2 linked regions of the Teredinibacter purpureus genome follow. The protein of the gene in region 1 interacts with the protein of each later gene in a pairwise test. Links are inferred from orthologs where the notes say so. Each region holds a gene or a part of one and is shown on either strand. Other genes may lie near its edges.

Region 1 (7,590 bases):
AAAATGCTCGTTCAGAGTGGGTCCGTTTTTGGCGTCGCATACGCATAATACCTCTTTGGGTTAGTATTAAAGCTTATTCACCTTTGGTGTAACCGCTTAACCTCTATGTCGTTTAGGTAAGCGCGTAAAGACGAATAACCTGCTTTTGGTAATGTGTTTCCCTACCGTCTTGCGTAATTCCATTTACACTTGATTGCATTGAGCCAGGTTGTGCTCATAATGTCGCCCAGTAATGGCGAGCCGGACAACCAGTGTCCCAAACGACGAACGAAAAGTGAACGATTTTAAACTTATAGGTCTGTCGACTGATATGGCCTCAGAGAATATTAAGAATGATGGAAACCTCTGTTCAGCACTACTTTGCCACCTGCCCAAAGGGCTTAGAAAACCTTTTAAAACAAGAGCTTGAAGCGTTAGGTTCAAGTGATGTAAAAGAAACTGTAGCCGGCGTTCACTTCAGTGGCCCACTAGAACAAGCCTATAAAGTTTGTTTGTGGTCTCGTCTTGCGAACAAAATATTATTACCGCTATGCAAAGGTAATGTGGATTGTGCTGACGATCTCTATAAAATTTCGAAATCTGAGCCGTGGGAAACCCACATGCCTGAATACGGCAGTCTGCTAGTCGACTTTAATGGCAGCAACGAGGCTATACGGCATACCCAGTTCGGGGCACAAACCGTAAAAGATGGGGTTGTCGATAGAATACGGGAGATAACAGGTTCAAGGCCTGATGTGAACCGTGAGTCACCTGACCTTCGAATTAATGCACGGCTATCGAAGAATGTTGTGCATATAAGCCTTGATCTAAGCGGCGACAGTCTCCATAGGCGCGGCTACCGTGTTGGCCAAGGCGGCGCACCTCTAAAGGAAAACCTTGCAGCAGCAATATTGATACGAGCCAATTGGCCCGCTATTGCAAAAGAGGGTGGAGCGTTGCTCGATCCAATGTGTGGTTCCGGCACCTTTTTGCTGGAAGCGGCTATGATGGCCACAAATATGGCACCTGGGTTGTTACGTGCGCGCTTTGCCAGAGGCTACCGCGTGCCTACGAATCCAGACACCTTTGGCGACGAATTTGACCCAAGAGTAATTGGTTTCGGTTTTGAAAAATGGCGGCAACATAAAGAATCGATATGGAAAGCTTTACTCGATGATGCCGAGCACGCTTTTAAGGCGGGTTGCGCAGGCGAAATTCCAGAAATACGAGGTTACGACCTTAACCCTAGGGTATTAGGCGCAACGCGTAAAAATATTATAGTGGCAGGCCTGGATGATTTTATTCGGGTTACCGCCAAAGATCTAATCGAATTTAAACCACCAACCCATCGCACGCTTAATTCGGGCCTTATTGTTACTAATCCGCCTTATGGCGAGCGATTGGGTGAAAAAGAAGCGCTACGCGCAACCTACTTATCGTTGGGTCAAGTGTGTAAACGAGAGTTTCCGGGCTGGCAGCTGGGCGTGTTTACGGGTAACAAAGAACTCGCGCGTGAAATGCGTTTACGGCCTAAGAAAAAATATCAATTATTTAATGGCGCCATTACTAGCGAATTCTTACTGTATGACCTTAGTGTTGAGGGCAGTGTTGCACGTAAATATGATAACCCCGATGACGATACACCTATAAGTGCTGCCGCAGCGGTTTATCTGCCGCTGCAACAGCGCCCGCTCAGTAATGGTGCGGAGATGGTTGCTAACCGATTACGAAAAAACCAGAAAAAACTCAATAAATGGGCAAAGAAAAACGATATACACTGCTACCGGTTGTATGACGCAGATATGCCCGAATATTCCGCAGCCATTGATGTTTATAATTTTGTGAATGGCGAAAGACAATTGCATATACAAGAGTACGCCGCGCCTAAGACAATCGATGAGCATAAAGCAAAAGAACGATTCGACGACCTTGTTCACGCTTGTGCTGTCGTATTCGAATTGGATGTTAATCAAATAGTCACGAAAATTCGTCAGCGAAATAAAGGTACTCAACAGTACGAAAAGTTTGCCGATAAAACACGCGGCAATATGCACGAAATAATTGAACACAACACGCGGCTGGAAGTTAACCTTACGGACTATTTAGATACGGGTTTGTTTTTAGATCACCGCCCGTTGCGCAAGCGTATAGCTGAGCAGGCGCGCAACAAAAAATTTCTTAATCTGTTTTGTTACACAGCTACGGCTACGGTTCAAGCCGCCGTAGCCGGTGCCGCAAGTTCTATAAGTGTTGATATGTCCAATACCTATTTAGAGTGGGCGAGAACTAACTTTATGCTAAATAATATTAGTATGGGTAGCCATCAACTCGTGCGGGATAACTGTATGGATTGGTTAAAAAGCTGCAGGGAAGGTTTTGATATTATAATGTTAGACCCGCCCAGTTTTTCTAACTCTAAACGTATGGATGATGTGCTCGATATTCAGCGAGACCATGTTGTGCTGATCAAGCGCTGTATGGATCTATTGCAGCCCGGCGGTACACTCTACTTTTCTAACAATTTGCGCAGTTTTAAATTAGACAATGATCAGCTTGCTGAGTATACCGTCAAGGATATTACTCGCCAAACGTTAGACCCTGATTTTGAAGGAAACCCCAAAATCCACAAATGTTGGACAATCGAATCCTGATATGAACATTAAAACGGCTAAGCCGTTTAAAGTGAAAAGCCGATTTAAACCCGCTGGCGATCAACCATCGGCCATTAAAAAATTAGTTAAGGGTATTGACGCTGGCTTGGCCCATCAAACGTTGCTGGGTGTAACCGGCTCTGGAAAAACGTTCACTATTGCGAATGTTATCGAAAAAGTGCAGCGGCCCACGCTCATAATGGCTCACAATAAAACACTTGCAGCACAGCTATACGGCGAATTCAAGGAATTTTTTCCGAATAACTCGGTGGAATATTTTGTTTCATATTACGATTATTACCAGCCCGAAGCGTATGTACCTTCGTCTGACACCTTTATTGATAAAGATGCCTCGGTAAATGAGCACATAGAGCAAATGCGGTTGTCTGCAACTAAAGCGCTTATGGAGCGTAAAGACGCTATCGTAGTTGCAACGGTTTCCGCTATATACGGCCTAGGCGACCCCGATAGCTATTTAAAAATGATGTTGCACTTGGTTCGTGGCGACCAAATGGAGCAGCGCACTATTTTGCGCCGTTTGGCAGAGCTTCAATATACCCGCAATGATATTGATTTTCACCGGGGCACCTACCGCGTAAGAGGAGAGGTGATTGATGTTTTTCCCGCAGACTCAGAAACAGAAGCCGTAAGATTAGAACTGTTTGACGATGAAGTAGAAAATATATCGTTATTTGACCCGCTCACCGGCGAAGTACTGTCCAAATTGCCGCGCGCTACCATCTACCCTAAAACTCATTATGTAACGCCAAGACAAACCATTGTTGATGCGGTTGAAAAAGTCGAATCTGAATTAAGAGAAAGGCTAGAGCAGCTACGAGACAACAATAAGCTCGTGGAGGCCCAGCGCCTTGAACAACGTACAAAATACGATTTGGAAATGATGCGCGAATTGGGTTATTGCAACGGTATCGAAAACTATTCTCGTTATTTATCTGGCCGAGACCCAGGGCTAGCACCACCTACACTTTTCGATTACCTCCCAGATGAAGCATTACTGGTCATCGATGAATCCCACGTGACGGTTCCACAGATTGGTGCTATGTATAAGGGCGACCGGTCCCGCAAAGAAACACTGGTTGAATACGGGTTTAGATTGCCTTCTGCGCTCGATAATCGCCCGATGCGTTTCGATGAGTGGGAAGAGCGCGCTCCGCAAGCCATTTTTGTGTCGGCAACGCCCGGTAAATACGAAGCCGAAAAACAAGGGCAAGTGGTCGAGCAAGTGGTTCGACCGACAGGCTTGCTAGACCCAATACTGGAAGTACGTCCCGCCGGTACACAGGTGGATGACTGCCTCTCCGAGATCAATGTCCGTGCACAGAATAATGAGCGTATATTGATTACAGTGTTAACCAAACGCATGGCAGAAGATTTATCCGAGTTTCTAGCGGAATGCGGAGTACGAGCACGCTACCTACACTCCGATATTGACACTGTAGAGCGTGTCGAAATAATTCGTGATTTGCGTTTGGGTGAGTTCGATGTCCTTATTGGCATCAACTTACTACGAGAAGGGCTAGATATGCCGGAAGTGTCTCTTGTTGCCATTTTTGATGCAGACAAAGAAGGTTTTCTTCGCTCCGACCGTGCGTTAATACAAACTATTGGCCGCGCTGCGCGTAACATAAAAGGCAAGGCCATTCTCTACGCCGACCGTATTACGGGCTCTATGCAGCGCGCAATGGAAGAAACCGAACGTCGTCGCGAAAAACAAATAGAGTTTAACGCGGCTAACGGAATAACGCCTAAAGGTATTATTAAATCTGTTGCCGATATTATGGAAGGCGCTCGCGCACCGGGTGCAAAACCAGGTTCTCGCAAGGTGGCCGATAAAGGAGGGCGCTACGACACTGAGTTGCCAGAAGGAAAAGATGTATGGCACCACATTCAAGATCTTGAAAAACAAATGTTTGAAGCGGCGAAGAACCTTGAATTTGAAACGGCTGCACGTCTGCGTGATCAGATCCATCAATTAAAAAATCGCGGCTAAAGTGTTAGCCGCGATCCCTAGCCTTCTTATCTATGAGCCTTACGCTAACATTCGCAACGCAATTGTTTAGCGGCACCAACCATATTTTGCAGTGCTGGAATAACATCCTCCCAGCGACGCGTTTTTAAACCACAATCGGGGTTTACCCATAAGCGCTCTTTGGGGATACGTTTTACAGCTTTCAGCATAAGCGACTTAATCTCAGCCTCTGTTGGTATATTCGGTGAATGGATATCATACACGCCGGGGCCAATATCATTGGGGTAGTCAAAAACGTCAAAAACACCAAGTAATTGAGTGTCTGAACGAGAGGTTTCGATGGTAATCACGTCAGCGTCGAGTTCGGCGATTGCACCAATAATATCGTTAAATTCCGAATAGCACATATGCGTGTGTATTTGTGTTTCATCTTTTACGGCATTAGCACTAATGCGAAAAGCCTCTACCGACCATTGTAAATAGTACGGCCATTCAGCTTTACGTAAGGGTAGCCCTTCTCGCAGTGCAGCTTCGTCAATTTGAATGATTTTTGCACCTGAACGCTCTAAATCTAGCACTTCTTCTCGTATGGCCAGCGCCAATTGAGCACACGTGATACTTCGATGCTGATCATCGCGAACAAAAGACCAATTAAGCAGGGTAACAGGCCCGGTGAGCATCGCCTTTACCGGTTTTGCTGTGAGTGATTGTGCGTAGGCAATCCAATCAACGGTCATAGGTTCTGGGCGTCGAATATCGCCATAAAGTATTGGGGGTTTTACGCATCGCGAACCGTAAGACTGCACCCAGCCATACTGACTGAACGCATAGCCTTCTAATTGCTCGCCAAAATATTCAACCATATCGTTTCGTTCAGCTTCGCCGTGCACCAATACATCCAGGCCAATGGTTTCTTGCGTTTTAATGCTGCGTTCAATTTCAGCTCTAATGCAGGCCTTATAATCTTCGTTCGTCAATTCATTCGATTTATAGTGTTTGCGAGCCGTACGTATTGCCTGAGTTTGAGGGAATGAACCAATCGTAGTGGTAGGGAATAGCGGTAGGTTAAGGCCTACTTTTTGGATTTTTGCCCGTTCAGAATACGATGATTGACGTTCGCCTTGAGACTTTGTAAGCGCTGCAACCTTAGCCGCAACTTCAGCACAATGGACTTTTGCAGAGTTTTTTCGTTGCTCTATATAAAGAGTATTTTCCGCTAACTCTGCCTGAATGGATGCTACGCCATCATTCAAACCACGCTTTAGAATATTCAGTTCTTGTAATTTTTGTACCGCAAACGACAGCCAATTTTTAATATCGAGCGCCAATTGAGTTTCGCTGTCTAAATCAACGGGAACATGTAAAAGGGAGCACGATGGTGCTATCCATAATCTTTCGCCAAGCCGGCTGGATATTGGCTGTAGCCATTGCAATGTCTGCGATAAATCCGTCTTCCATATATTCCGCCCATTGATCACGCCTAACGATAGAACCTTATGTACCGGCAACCAATCCACTACGTGTTTAACTTCCTCTTGCGCGTTTATCGCGTCCACGTGTAAACCAGCAACAGGTAATGTACATGCAAGTGTTAAGTTTTCTTTTAATGTCCCAAAATAGGTTGCTAAGAGAATGTTCAGGTTAGGATGTTTTAACGTGTGATAGGTTTTTTGTAGGGCATTTTTCCATTCTGCCGAAATTTCAGTGACTAAAATGGGTTCGTCTACTTGAATCCACTCGATGCCGCACTGGGCAAGCTTGGCGAATAACGCCTGGTAAACACGAATCAAATCATCCAGTAAGTCAATGCGTTCACTACTATCTTTTTCCTTACACAGCCACAGGTACGTTACTGGCCCAATAATCACAGGCTTAATGTTCTTGCCTGTCGCAATGGCATTTTTAACTTGGGCAATCAACCGAGCAGGGTTTAAGCTAAACGTCGTTTCAGCAGTCACTTCCGGCACAATATAGTGATAATTGGTATCAAACCATTTTGTCATTTCTCCCGCTTTGACACTACCGCAAGCATCGTTGCCCACAGAGCGGCCTCTTGCCACGCGAAAATATTGGTCGAGTTCGCTACCGGTATCTTTGTCAATCCGTGAGGGTATATTGCCCAATAGAAAACTCATGTCGAGTACGTGATCGTAAAACGAAAAGTCACCCACCGGCACCCAATCGCAGTCAGCCTGATGCGCCCAATGTTGTTGTTGTAGTGTATTGCCCAACGCTTCTAACGTTGCTGGATCCGAGTCGCCTTGCCAATAGCGTTCTAGCCCAAATTTCAATTCTCGTTGTTTCCCAATTCGAGGAAAGCCTAGATTATGCGTAATTGCCATTTTCTACCCTTATTAACGTATTGAAGTGGTTATGTGTGGATTTTTTGCAAGATTAGCGGCAACAACACATGAATAATAATGGTATTATTTCATCTAGTAATGAATTTTATTCATAGGTTGAATATGATAGAGCGTAACCACCTCACCATAATGAGGGAAATATACCGGCAAGGTTCGCTCACCGCTGCGGCGAACGAACTTAACTTGACGCAGTCGGCGGTGAGCCATTGCATTAAAAAACTGGAACAACAATTAGGCACGCCCTTATGGACAAAAAAAGGCCGTAACTTACAGCTGACACGTGCCGGCGAGCATCTACTAGGCGTGGCGAATCGTTTGCTTCCGCAGCTAGAGCGTAGCGATGAAAACCTTCAAAATTTTGCGCGCGGTCACCAAGGTACACTGCGTATTGGTATGGAGTGTTACCCGTGCTATCGGTGGTTACTCAAAGTGATTCATCGTTTTATGGCGATAAAACCGAATGTAGAATTGGACGTAAAACAAAAATTTGTTTTTGGCGGAATGGCTGCATTGTTTAACCACGACATTGATATTTTAGTTACGCCAGACCCGTTGTATAAAAAGGGTATTTCGTTTTTGTCAGTATTTGACTATGAGCAGGTATTGG
Region 2 (11,929 bases), 2.8 Mb from region 1 along the record:
GTACTTTATAAGGGGATAAGAATGAGGCGTTAGAGTGGATTGTTTGTGCGGAGGCCTCGGCATTTAAACATAGTACCGATTGGAGAAGTAATATGAGCGCTAGCTTAATGCTCACTCTAAGTATTCCACTCGGTTTCGCCCATTAGATTTTGCATTATAGAGCGCTCTGTCGGTACGTTTTAGCGCGGCCTCAAAATTCTCTCCGGGATCTAAAAGAGTAAGGCCCATGCTGACGGTCAATTTTATTGTGACATCAAGTTCGAACGTATATTTCTCTACCCCGCTTCGAATATTGTCTGCAAAAAAGGTTAAACGTTCTCTAGCGAGTTTATGATTGTTAATAGGGGTTACAATAATAAACTCTTCCCCTCCCCAGCGTGCGACCGTGCTGATTTTATGTAACCGTTTTGTTGTTTCCGTCGCAAACGTTTTTAGTACTTGATCACCTATATCGTGACCATAAGTATCATTGATGTCTTTAAAATGGTCGAGATCCAATAGCATAAGCCCAAGCGTTTTTTCGGGATGCTTGAGGTGATGAGAGTGAATGACCTCAGTTATGCCCGCGCGATTGTGTATTCCGGTTAAAGGGTCTGTAACATAGAGCGTTTGCAGGTTGTCTTTTTCGTGCTCTAAGCTTAATTGATTGGCAATGAGTTCGTTCACAACGGATTTAATATGGAGGGTTGTTCGATAAACTCTGTAAAGGCGCCACAAGCCTTCAAGCACAAATATAACCAGCCAAAAACCGACAGTACCCAATAATAACCATTCGGTATTAATCCACTTTCCAACTAATGTGATTTTATCTACATACGTTTTATGGGTGCCTTTTTGTGTTTGGTCTACACCTATTTCGGTGATGTTGCTGAACTCAGTATTGGCCCATTGGCGTCGATAATCACGCTCTTTTAACCACCAGTCGGCAACATTAAATTCTGATAGATTAAGGGTTACCGGCCCATTGTGTATCTCTTGCGTACGCACCGTCATGGCCATATATTTCGTAGTCGAACCATCACCTTTTTCAGCGTAGTCTGCGTGGGCATTGCGCATATAGAAACGAATTCTAGTGCCCGGCCCCTCATAGCGAATAGCGTATTCGATACTGTCGTATGCTGAAATGTCGATACCACTAAAAAAGTTGGAATCCCAATAGATGGAGTAGCCGCAACCAAAATTATGGTCGGCTAGATAGTCACAGCGCCAGTAATGTAATTGTTTGTCTATCCAAGTGGCTGAGAGCCCGGACAAAGGGCTATTAAAGCCGTAGAGACGTTCAGCGGTATGGGGTGCTGGATGGATGAGTGAGCGCTTGGCTGGCAGGTAGTAATGCCCTGCGATTACTGTAATTGTGAGCAATAAGGCTATAAGTTTTAGTGAGTCATATGTTTTGATTTTCATGCTGAATTACAAGCTCTTAAATTCAACAGTGTTCCGAATTTTTTTAGCCTCGTATAACGCTATGTCGGCTCGTTTGAAAGCACTCTCGAATTTATCGGTACTTGTAATTGATGTGATGCCGATACTGACGGTGACATCGATATTATGTATTGGTTCGAGGCTCGTTTTTGCAATAAGGACTCTTAATTTCTCAGCTAAATGCCTTGCTTCTTGTGGCGTGCTGTCTTTTTCTATAAGCAGAAACTCTTCTCCTCCCCAGCGAGCAAAAATGGATGTGTCGGAAATATGTGTTTTGATTGTATCGGCAAAACAGGCCAAAATTTTGTCGCCGGTATCGTGGCCGTAGATATCGTTAATGCGTTTGAAATGGTCAATATCAAAGATAAGCAAGCAAGCGGGATGGCTCGCCGAATGATGGTTAAATAACGCCTCAATTTCGGGCGTGGCGCCGATGCGATTATATATACCCGTGAGAGTGTCAAGCGATGATAGTTCTTTAAGCGTGTCTTTCTCGTCTTCGAGTTGTTGGGTTAAGCCTGTGAGTTGATCAATTTTCTTTTCACTTAAACGCGACTCATTACGTAAAACTACATAGCGGGCGAAGGCTTCGAGTAATAGATAAAATACCCAAAAAACAATAATAGCCAATAATAAATTTTCACGACTAATCCAGTCGCCAGTTAAGCTGATGTTGTCTACGCGCACTTTATGAACGCCAAATTCGGCGATATCGAGCCCCAGTACTATAATGCGATCAAGCTCGCGACCGGCCCACTCTCGTGGAGCATCCCGTTCGGTTACCCACCACTCAGTGACTTTAAATTCAGATAAGGGAATATAGATTGGCCCACCACGAAGATCTTCAGTGCGCAAGGTTACCGCCATAAATTTAGCCGAGTCGGAGTCACCTGCAGTTGCATAGGCGGGGTTGAAATTGCGTAAGTACACACGAATGCTGTTGGCTCGCCCTTCGTAATGGATATTGAGGTTCAGCGCATCAAATGCCGAGAAATCCGCGCTTCTGATGATTTGATGACGAGCGGAATCGTTCTTAACAATACAGCTGTGTTCGTTCTCCCATCCCCAGCCGTCGCCGTCTAAATCGGTTTTTGGGTCTTCACAAGGCGGCGCGTCGTCTTTACTGTGAGTTTTACCTGCAATAGAGGGCGTTTCTTTTGGTTGATGCCCATCGACGACGATACAGCTTTGCTCGTTCTCCCAGCCCCAGCCATCGCCATCCTCGTCGGAGTCCAGGCTGTCGCAAATGGGGGGCTCTCCTGCAGCCACTGAAGGGGGAGGGGATAGTGTGCGTCTAGGTAGCTTGCTAAGCTCGCCTACAATACAGCTTTGGTTGTTCTCCCATCCCCAGCCGTCGCCATCATCATCAGAATCAGCGGTGGTACACGAAGGAATATTGTTAGCGTTACTCGCCGTGTTTTCGAAGGTGGAGCCCCAGCTAATCGAGAAACCACAGGTATTGCTGCGGCCAAACTCGGGTTTGTAATCGCAGCGCCAGTAATGTTGTGACTCGTCTATCCATTGGCTAGACGCGCCGTACTCTGGATCGTAGTAGCCGTTGATTGACGTACTTGTGGACGACAGAGGGTGTATCGCCAATGTTTTTGGTGGGATATACGGTGAGCCGACGATGACAACAATGGTTAAAATTGCAATTGCAAATCGAAGGAGAATAAATAAATTTGATTTCATTGACCTTTGTATACCGTGGGCTGTGTTTTATCCATGCGTCTACAGGTGATTGCTGACCGTCGACGGACCAACAAAGTATAGAACGGAATTATTGCCGCGAGGTCGTCTTAATTCGCCCTTCACTGGATAATACAGGTGACGAGAAATAAGTCCAACTCGAAAGGTGAGCGTGTTATTGCGAACCGAATGAAATCGGTAGAATTCACGGAATCAGTGGATTGATATCGGTATTTTTCGTTTTTTTGCAGGTATGCGTCTACGTATAAAATTATAGATTTAGCCTTTGATATAACGATTATGTTCGAAAACGACGCCGAGGAAAAAATGTCTGTAAGAGAAAGGCGATGTGACGGCGGTTTGTCACATATACCGCCAAAATGTCGTTGTAATGCTGTGCACTTAAGTGACAGTGATCCGCTTAATGGAAAGGGATTCTTGGTTCTCGTTATGTAAAAACCTGTAAAAAATTTGTTTCGTTCCGTTTCCTCCTCTACGGATCCTTTAATGTGATGCGATTGTTTAATTTGTGACGCGTACTTCGCGTGAATTAGAGGAGATACAAAGATGTTAAAGGTATTGGGCGGTCAGCTTACAGCGAGGGATTTTTTTTGGTGGGTGTGCACCCTGTCGTTGAGTGTTGTATTGTCGGCCTGTGGGGGCGGGTCGCCGAGCGGTAATGATAACGAGAATACAATGAGTTCGTCTTCAAGCTCCTCCAGTGAACCGGCGCTAGCGGGAAGCCATAACGCCGGCCAAGATTGCATGCAAAGTGGTTGCCATGCCGCAAATAGCGCAGGGCCTGAGTTTCGCGCGGCGGGCACAGTCTATCAATCGGGTGGTGTTGCCTTGGTAAATGCGGTTGTGCGGTTATACATACACAATACCAATACGTTATCGGCTGAACTGCAAACGGACGGCAATGGCAATTTTTTTACGTCAATGGCGGTCGATGGTTTGTTTACGGGCGGCGATTTAGTCACCGGCGTTGATGTTGAAGTGGAAGGCCGTGATGGCATTCGTACGATGCCGGGCTTGGTCACTAATGGTTCGTGTAATAGTTGTCATGGAAGCAGTGTGGGCGCAATAGTCGCGAACTAGATACGGTTTGGCCTGCCGCTTATGTATTTATGAAGAAATTAATATGTTATGTGATTTTAAGTGGCGGTTAAGCGTGTTGTCTAAAAGTATTGAAAAGCAATTATTATGATTGAATGGTTAACCGCTGGAACGCCCAACGGGCATAAAGCCTCTCTCGTATTAGACGCATTAAAGCTTGGTCGCAGCGTAAAAGCGGGTTTAGCAGTGCCGTCGAAAATACTTGGCGGAGATGAAAAAAATCAAAAATATCACCAGATAACTCTCTCACAAGTTAAAAGCTTTCTAGTGTAACGCTATGAACACATCTTTAATTCACACCGTCTTTATTTATTACCTATCTAACTTAGCGCGTATGTTGGAGCGTATTGAGCAGCACTCGCCGGCGCCAGAGACCTTACTGCAGAGCCGTCTTATTGCCGATATGCTACCGCTGGCTCAGCAGGTGAGAGCGGCGGCTAGTTTTTCGTTGCGAGGCTGTTGCCCGTTGCACAATAAAGAAATCGTTTCTTTTAGCAATGACGATGCGAGCCTAAAGGGTTTGCGTCGTCAGCTCGTTGAAACGATTGCCTATCTCGAAACCGTAGCGGATGAGCATGTTGGTGACAGTGCAAGCAAGTTCATTCAAGAAGAGGCTGGGTTTGCGACAGTGCGTTTGCCGGCCGAAAGCTTTCTCCATCAATATTGTTTACCCAATTTTTTCTTTCACCTTAGTATGGTGTATGCAATTGCACGAAAGGACGGTGCGCCTTTAACGAAAGGCGATTTTGATGGTTTTCATCATTACGACCCAGGTTTTTCATTTGAATAAACGTGGGTTTAGAGCGTAATTAAAATTTACGGATACAAAAACGCCCGCGAAAGCGGGCGTTAGCGTTAAACGGAGAAAGCTATTTATTTACTCGCATTCTTTGAACGTTTACGCAGGTTTTCGGTAAGCAATTTTTTACGAATACGAATACTTTCTGGCGTAACTTCTACCAGCTCGTCGTCTTCAATAAATTCCAGTGCTTGCTCAAGCGTGTGAGTAATCGGTGGAACTAAGGTTAGCGCTTCGTCTGTACCCGCCGCACGAATGTTATTCAACTGCTTGGCTTTGGTGGGGTTAACCACTAGGTCATTATCGCGGGAATGAATACCTACTACCTGGCCTTCATAAACTTCAGCGCCGTGGCCTAAAAACAAACGACCGCGGTCTTGTAAGTTAAACAAGCCGTAGGCCAAAGTCTTACCTTTCACCATGCTGACCAATACACCATTCTGGCGGCTGGAAACTTCACCGGCTTTTACGGGGCCATAGTGATCAAAAATGCTGGTCATAATGCCGGAGCCAGAGGTCAGTGTAAGGAACAAACCACGGAAACCAATCAATCCGCGTGACGGAATGGTGAATTCCAGTTTGACGCGACCTTGGCCATCGGGTTCCATATTGGTGAGTTCACCTTTACGCAAGCCAAGCTCTTCCATAATGGAACCTTGGTGAGCGTCTTCAACATCGATAACCACATGCTCGAAAGGCTCGTGTATTTCGCCGTCAACGTCTCTTTGAATGACCTCGGGGCGCGATACGCCTAGCTCGAAACCTTCTCGGCGCATATTTTCGATAAGCACTGAAAGGTGAAGTTCACCACGACCGGAAACGATAAACTTATCCGGCGTTTCGCCTTGCGCAACGCGCAGCGCTACGTTGTGGATCAACTCTTGATCGAGACGTTCTTTGATATTGCGCGTGGTAATGTATTTACCTTCTTTACCCGCAAAAGGTGAGTCGTTTACCTGGAAGGTCATGCTTACGGTTGGTTCGTCTACACTAAGCGGTGGCAGTGCTTCAACGGCTTCTGCACTACAAAGCGTATCGGAAATACTGAGCTTATCGACGCCGGTAATACACACAATGTCGCCCGCATTCGATTCGGCGGTATCCACGCGCTCTAGGCCTTTGTAGCCCATAACCTGCAATACTTTGGCTTTCCGTGTATCGCCATCTTTATTGATAACCACAACCTGTTGGTTGGGCTTTAGGCTACCGCGTGAAATACGGCCAATACCAATAACACCTACATAACTGTTGTAATCCAATGCTGAAATTTGCATTTGGAAAGGCTTGTCCATTTCGACTTTAGGCGGCTCTACTTTATCGACGATCATTTGTAGCAGCGGCGTCATGTCATCGGCAAGGTTGTCTTCTTCTAAGCCTGCATAGCCGTTTAGGGCTGATGCATAAATAATGGGGAAGTCGAGCTGCTCTTCTGTGGCGCCAAGGCGATCGAAAAGATCGAATACTTGGTCCATTACCCAATCCGGGCGGGCACTTGGTCGATCGATTTTGTTAATAACAACAATAGGTTTCAAGCCTTTTTCGAAGGCTTTGCTTGTTACGAAGCGTGTTTGAGGCATAGGGCCATCAACAGCATCAACGAGTAGTAATACCGAATCGACCATGGACAATACGCGCTCAACCTCACCACCGAAGTCGGCGTGTCCTGGCGTGTCCACAATATTAATGCGGTAGCCGTTCCACGTTATAGCGGTGTTCTTGGCCAGAATGGTGATGCCGCGCTCACGCTCCTGATCGTTGGAATCCATCACGCGCTCGGCGCTTGCGTCTTTGCGGTCTAAGGTACCGGATTGCTGCAGGAGTTTGTCGACGAGCGTGGTTTTACCATGGTCAACGTGGGCAATAATGGCGATATTGCGCAGATTTTCTATCACAGGAGAGGCCTCTAAAATCGGGGTGTCTACAGCGGCCTTATGAGCCTAGCTGTACAAAAGGCGCGCATTATAGCGGTAGCCGGTGCCCTTAGATAGCGTTTTCCTATTCTTCGCAGAAGATAAAGCCATGAATCTTGGGATACAATGCTTGGCCGGATCCGCTAACGCACGCCTTGCTGCCCGTAGAGGCCCTGTGTTCGCCCGATTCCAACGTATAACGATCAATGGAGAGAGAGAAAATGATTAAGCGTCATAATAATATTTTATCGACAATCGGTAATACACCCGTTATTCGTATCAATAAACTCGCACCCGCCAATGTTAACCTTTATGTAAAGGCTGAGTGTTTCAATCCCATGAGCTCCGTTAAAGATCGCTTAGCACTTGGTATTATTGAAGCTGCGGAGACGTCAGGTGAGTTAAAGCCGGGTCAAACCGTAGTTGAAGCGACAAGTGGCAATACCGGTATAGGATTGGCCATGGTGTGTGCGCAAAAAGGCTACCCTTTGGTCATTGTGATGGCAGAGTCCTTCAGCGTTGAACGACGTAAATTGATGCGCTTTCTGGGGGCCAAAGTGGTCTTAACACCGGCCCCTAAAAGTGGCACGGGTATGGTCGATAAGGCGAAAGAGCTAGCCGAAAAAAATGGCTGGTTTTTGGCACGACAATTTGAAAATGAAGCGAACCCAGACATGCACTCCCGCACAACTGCGCGCGAGATAATAGAAGCCTTTGACGATATCGCTTTGGATTATTGGGTAACCGGTACAGGGACTGGAGGCACGCTAAAAGGTGTGGCGCGGGTTCTACGCGAGGAAAGCCCAAATACCAAAATTGTAGTCACTGAGCCCGCAAATGCCGCTGAAATTGGCAGTGGTATCAAGCAAGAACGTAACGCCGATGGCTCGCCTGCAGCGGCTCACCCCTCCTTTGCGCCGCATCCTATTCAAGGTTGGACCCCCAATTTTATTCCTCAATTGGTGGAGGACACGATAGTAGCGCAATACTTTGATGAGAATATTGCTGTTACTGGCCCGCAAGCTATTGCCGCCTCTAAGGCGTTGGCACGTGAAGAAGGTATTTTCGTTGGAATTTCTGCTGGGGGTACTTTTGCGGCAGCCATAGAGGTGGCTAAAACTGCGCCGGATGGGAGTAATATTTTATGTATGTTGCCCGATACAGGAGAACGTTATTTGTCCACGCCATTATTTGAAGATGTAGGGGTTGAGATGAGCGAAGAAGAAATAGCAATATCGCTCTCAACACCGGGTTTTCAGTTAGATTAACAGGTAAAAATAGCCGCCTAGTGCGGCTATTTTTTTGAGTGTTCACCGAAAAGGAGAGAGGATTGTCTAGCCCGAAAGCTTCGGTTATCGTGTTATTCATGTGCAGTTTATACCTGCTATGTTGTCTGCCCCCAATAGGCTGGGCGGCGAGCGTCAACGTGAAAAAGCTTGCGGCTGAACACTGGGTGTTGCTGGAGAGTGAAAAATTCTCGGTGTTGTCGAATGCTGATCTGGCTCAAACGACCACGATCATTAACGATCTAGACTATTTTAGTCAGTTTGTAATCACCACTCTTAACCTTTCCCCTGTTAGGCTCAAGCGAAAAATAACCTTGGTACTAGTGACCGACGATAAACTGTTTCGGGCGCTTGGCATGCCTAAAAATTATGTGGGTATCTTTATTGAGCGCGAGGGTGGTGTGGTATTTGCCCGCGTTGATAAATTTCGTTCTGTCGATAACGGGCGAAGTTCAGGTCGGCTTATTGTGTTTCATGAGTTAGTTCACGTGCTTATGCGCTTAAATCAACAAAGCAAGCCTTCGCCAGTATGGTATAACGAAGGAATAGCGGAGTATCTCGGTACTTATCAGCAAAAAAATGGTGCCGTTATTATTGGTGATATTGCAGCATTAAGAGACGGGTTTTACAGCCAGTCCCCGCGTGGTGGTCAGCGTTATAAAGGCGTGGATAGCGAATCGCTGTTTAAATTAACACAGCAAGAACTTACCATAGGTGCGAAAGTTAGCCCGAGCCATACGGCGTTTGTCGACGGCATTTACGCGCGTTCAGCCGCTGTAGTGCATTACTTAGATGCTACGCCCGAACGGCGGAAAGCAATGCACCGCTATTTGAGCCTCATTCATGAGGGTGTAAGTATCGATAATGCGTTTGAACAAGCTTTTGGCGGTACGTATAGGGCATTTGATCAGCGGGTTAACCATTACGTACGTAAACGGAAAATGGGCGTTCGAACATTCCCCTTAGACGTAGAGGCAATGGCAAAAAAGGAAAAAACTATAACCGTCGTGGAATTGAGCCAGTGGCAAACCATGGTGTTATTACATGCGAAAATATCGTTGTTCTCTGATACTTTTTTGGGCGCTGGGGTAAGAGAAAAAATGGATGCAAACTTCGAACGTTTATTTTCCGAATTGGCGGCTGACGATTTATAGCGGTTAGCCCTAATGATAGTGTTTGGAGTAAAAACGTAAGTTGTGGTTGCTTTAGCGTTTAACCTAACGTAAAAAATAAAAGTGAAACTTTAAATGAGTTATAGGGGAAGAATGTTATGTACAGGATGGTATTTGCGTGTGTAATGTTGCTGGTTTGGTCTTTTTCGCCAACAGCAATGGCTGATGTGCAGGTTAAGAAATTAATGAAGCAAAAATGGATTGGCGTGGAAAGCGAACGTTTTTCCGTTATGTCTAATGCTAGCCCTAAAAAAGCCGGCGAGATGTTGGATGAACTCGAAAACTTCAACTATTTCATGACCGACGTACTAGGCTTTAAACAGAATAATCTTGAGAAGAAAATACCGGTTATTTTGGCGAAAAACAAATCTAGTTTTGTGGCTATGGGTATTGCGAAAGAGTATGCAGGTGTTTTTTCTAAGAGATCAGATGGCGACGTAATTTTTGCGCGCGCTGATAAGTTTAGAGCGGCTACAAAAGGTAGTAATTGGGGGCGGTCTATTGTCTTGCATGAATTGGTGCATTTGCTTATATCTGGCTCCATCTTTGAGCTTTCAACACCGCCGTGGTTTAACGAGGGCGTGGCAGAATATTTTAGCACCTATAAACAAACTAAAGATTCTGTGGTGTTGGGCGATATGTCAATCTTAGGTAATCGATTCTATGGCCTCATTGAAGGTAACGGTCGACGCTATGAAAGTGTCGACACGGCGTCCTTGTTTAAAGTTCGTCAAGCAGATTTAAAAGTGGGCGCAGGTAACAGTCGCAAACATAATGATTTTCTTGATAAATTCTACGCTCGCTCCGTGGCGGTTGTACATTACTTGAATGCCGATGTAGATCGACGAAAGCAAATGTACCTCTATTTACACTTGCGCGATAAAGAACATGCCTACGATGCGGCATTTGAATACGCATTTAAGATGACATACGCTGAATTCGACGCGCTGGTTGACGAGTATATTCGTGGGAAATATATGCTTGGAAGAACGTTTCCGGTTGGGCCGGGTGCAGTTGAATTTCCTATTGTAGAGAAAACGCCGGTAGACATCACCTTGGATGAAGCAATGGAGACACTGTTTTTAAGGATATCGGGCTTTTCTGATAGGTTCCTCGGTGAAGGTGTGAGGTATAAAATGAATTCTGATTTTGAAAAATTAATACCGGGTTTTTTTGAGTAACCAATTCCAGGCACGTTAAATAAAATCGTAATGGCGTGTTTTTTATGTTGCAGGTATTTGACACCCAACGATAATGGTAAAAATAGCGTTTATTTTGTTTTTTTGGGTGCCGCTATACAGCGTAGTCGCTTTCGCGGAGATCCCTGAAAGCGATCGTTCTCGGCAGGTTTTTGAGGGAGTATCACCCTCGCTCAGAGAGCAGTTACAATCAAAAAATCTAGCCTTAGAAACACCGTTGTTTATACGTATTTTCAAGCAGCCGGGTGTGTTAGAGGTGTGGAAAGAAAATGCCTTGGGCAAATTTGAATTGTTTAAACGCTATAACACGTGCTATTTCTCTGGTGCGCTAGGCCCTAAAACACGACAGGGCGATTTGCAGAGCCCAGAAGGCTTCTACTTCGTTCCACCTGCAAGCCTTAATCCTTGGAGCCGCTATCACCTTTCATTTAATCTTGGCTACCCTAATGCTTACGATCGCTCTCATGGGCGAACGGGCAGCGCCTTGATGGTTCATGGTCGCTGTGTTTCCATAGGGTGTTATGCCATGACAAATGCTTACATTAATGAAATATACACATTGTTAGCCGCGGCCTTACGTGGTGGCCAGCCTTTTGTGCGTGTCCACATTTTTCCGTTTCATTTAACCGATGAAAAGCTAAAGCCTTATCAACACCATCAATGGTACGAGTTTTGGAAAAACCTGAAAGAGGGTTACGATTTTTTCGAAAGCCATAAAGTGCCGCCAAATGTCACAGTGGAGGCGAGTCGTTATGTGTTTGATTAGCGCGACAGAACAGTATGCGCGGGCTGGTTGACGCCAATGACAAGCGAACTGTCCGTTTGGTAGTGTAGCGGCACATACAAATCGGGCATTTGGGAGGATTGACTACGGCCATTCATATCAAATACTAAATGGTCGTTCCAAAATTCGTCTACAGATAAGTTACACCGAAACCCAGCGGAAGTGGTGGTGCCTTTATGGGTAAACGGTTCTAGAAAAAGTAAAAGGTTAGCGCAAGGCAGTTGGTATCGATGCCATTTTTGATAAGGAAATACAACGTGACCTGCAACCTTTTCCAGTAAAAATATCTTCACGGGGTAACGGTCGCGAGCGATGGTCTCGGGTGGGTCAACAATATTTGCATTTTTAGCCATTGAGTTATCGGTATTTAATAGAAAGGCTGGGCTGGGTTTAAAAACCACATATGTACTATCAAACCATGTGTAATAGTACAGTCGATTTTCTTCGAGTGTTCGAGTGTCGATAATTTTTTCGTTCGTTGAATTATTATCGCAGCTGAACAATAGAAAAATAATCGTCAATGCCCAGCATAGTTGAAATGGGTGCATT

What was found.
Region 2: the proteins of rlmKL (region 1) and typA interact in binary tests that used the Escherichia coli proteins (3 or more experiments, as listed by UniProt). The link is inferred for Teredinibacter purpureus from one-to-one orthologs.

Annotation. Positions count from the first base shown.
Region 1 is NZ_CP060092.1:3,205,014-3,212,603, forward strand. Bases 1-2,982 are described here. They hold rlmKL (bifunctional 23S rRNA (guanine(2069)-N(7))-methyltransferase RlmK/23S rRNA (guanine(2445)-N(2))-methyltransferase RlmL), read left to right. Parts: upstream 1-335; coding sequence 336-2,630; downstream 2,631-2,982. Other genes in these bases: rmf (ribosome modulation factor), read right to left, coding at 1-46; uvrB (excinuclease ABC subunit UvrB), read left to right, coding at 2,632-2,982. Outside these bases: more of uvrB, read left to right, coding at 2,983-4,641; metE (5-methyltetrahydropteroyltriglutamate--homocysteine S-methyltransferase), read right to left, coding at 4,686-6,962; H5647_RS14070 (LysR family transcriptional regulator), read left to right, coding at 7,041-7,590. UniProt on the Escherichia coli protein: Specifically methylates the guanine in position 2445 (m2G2445) and the guanine in position 2069 (m7G2069) of 23S rRNA. Methylation occurs before assembly of 23S rRNA into 50S subunits.
Region 2 is NZ_CP060092.1:443,895-455,823, reverse strand. Bases 4,513-7,398 are described here. They hold typA (translational GTPase TypA), read right to left. Parts: upstream 6,922-7,398; coding sequence 5,104-6,921; downstream 4,513-5,103. Other genes in these bases: cysK (cysteine synthase A), read left to right, coding at 7,161-7,398; H5647_RS01775 (DUF1993 domain-containing protein), read left to right, coding at 4,513-5,020. In the rest of the region: H5647_RS01800 (EAL domain-containing protein), read right to left, coding at 1-115; H5647_RS01795 (GGDEF domain-containing protein), read right to left, coding at 112-1,404; H5647_RS01790 (diguanylate cyclase domain-containing protein), read right to left, coding at 1,411-3,114; H5647_RS01785 (hypothetical protein), read left to right, coding at 3,679-4,212; H5647_RS01780 (hypothetical protein), read left to right, coding at 4,318-4,503; more of H5647_RS01775, read left to right, coding at 4,508-4,512; more of cysK, read left to right, coding at 7,399-8,207; H5647_RS01760 (hypothetical protein), read left to right, coding at 8,366-9,379; H5647_RS01755 (hypothetical protein), read left to right, coding at 9,496-10,578; H5647_RS01750 (L,D-transpeptidase family protein), read left to right, coding at 10,673-11,362; H5647_RS01745 (hypothetical protein), read right to left, coding at 11,359-11,928. UniProt on the Escherichia coli protein: A 50S ribosomal subunit assembly protein with GTPase and nucleotide-independent chaperone activity, required for 50S subunit assembly at low temperatures, may also play a role in translation.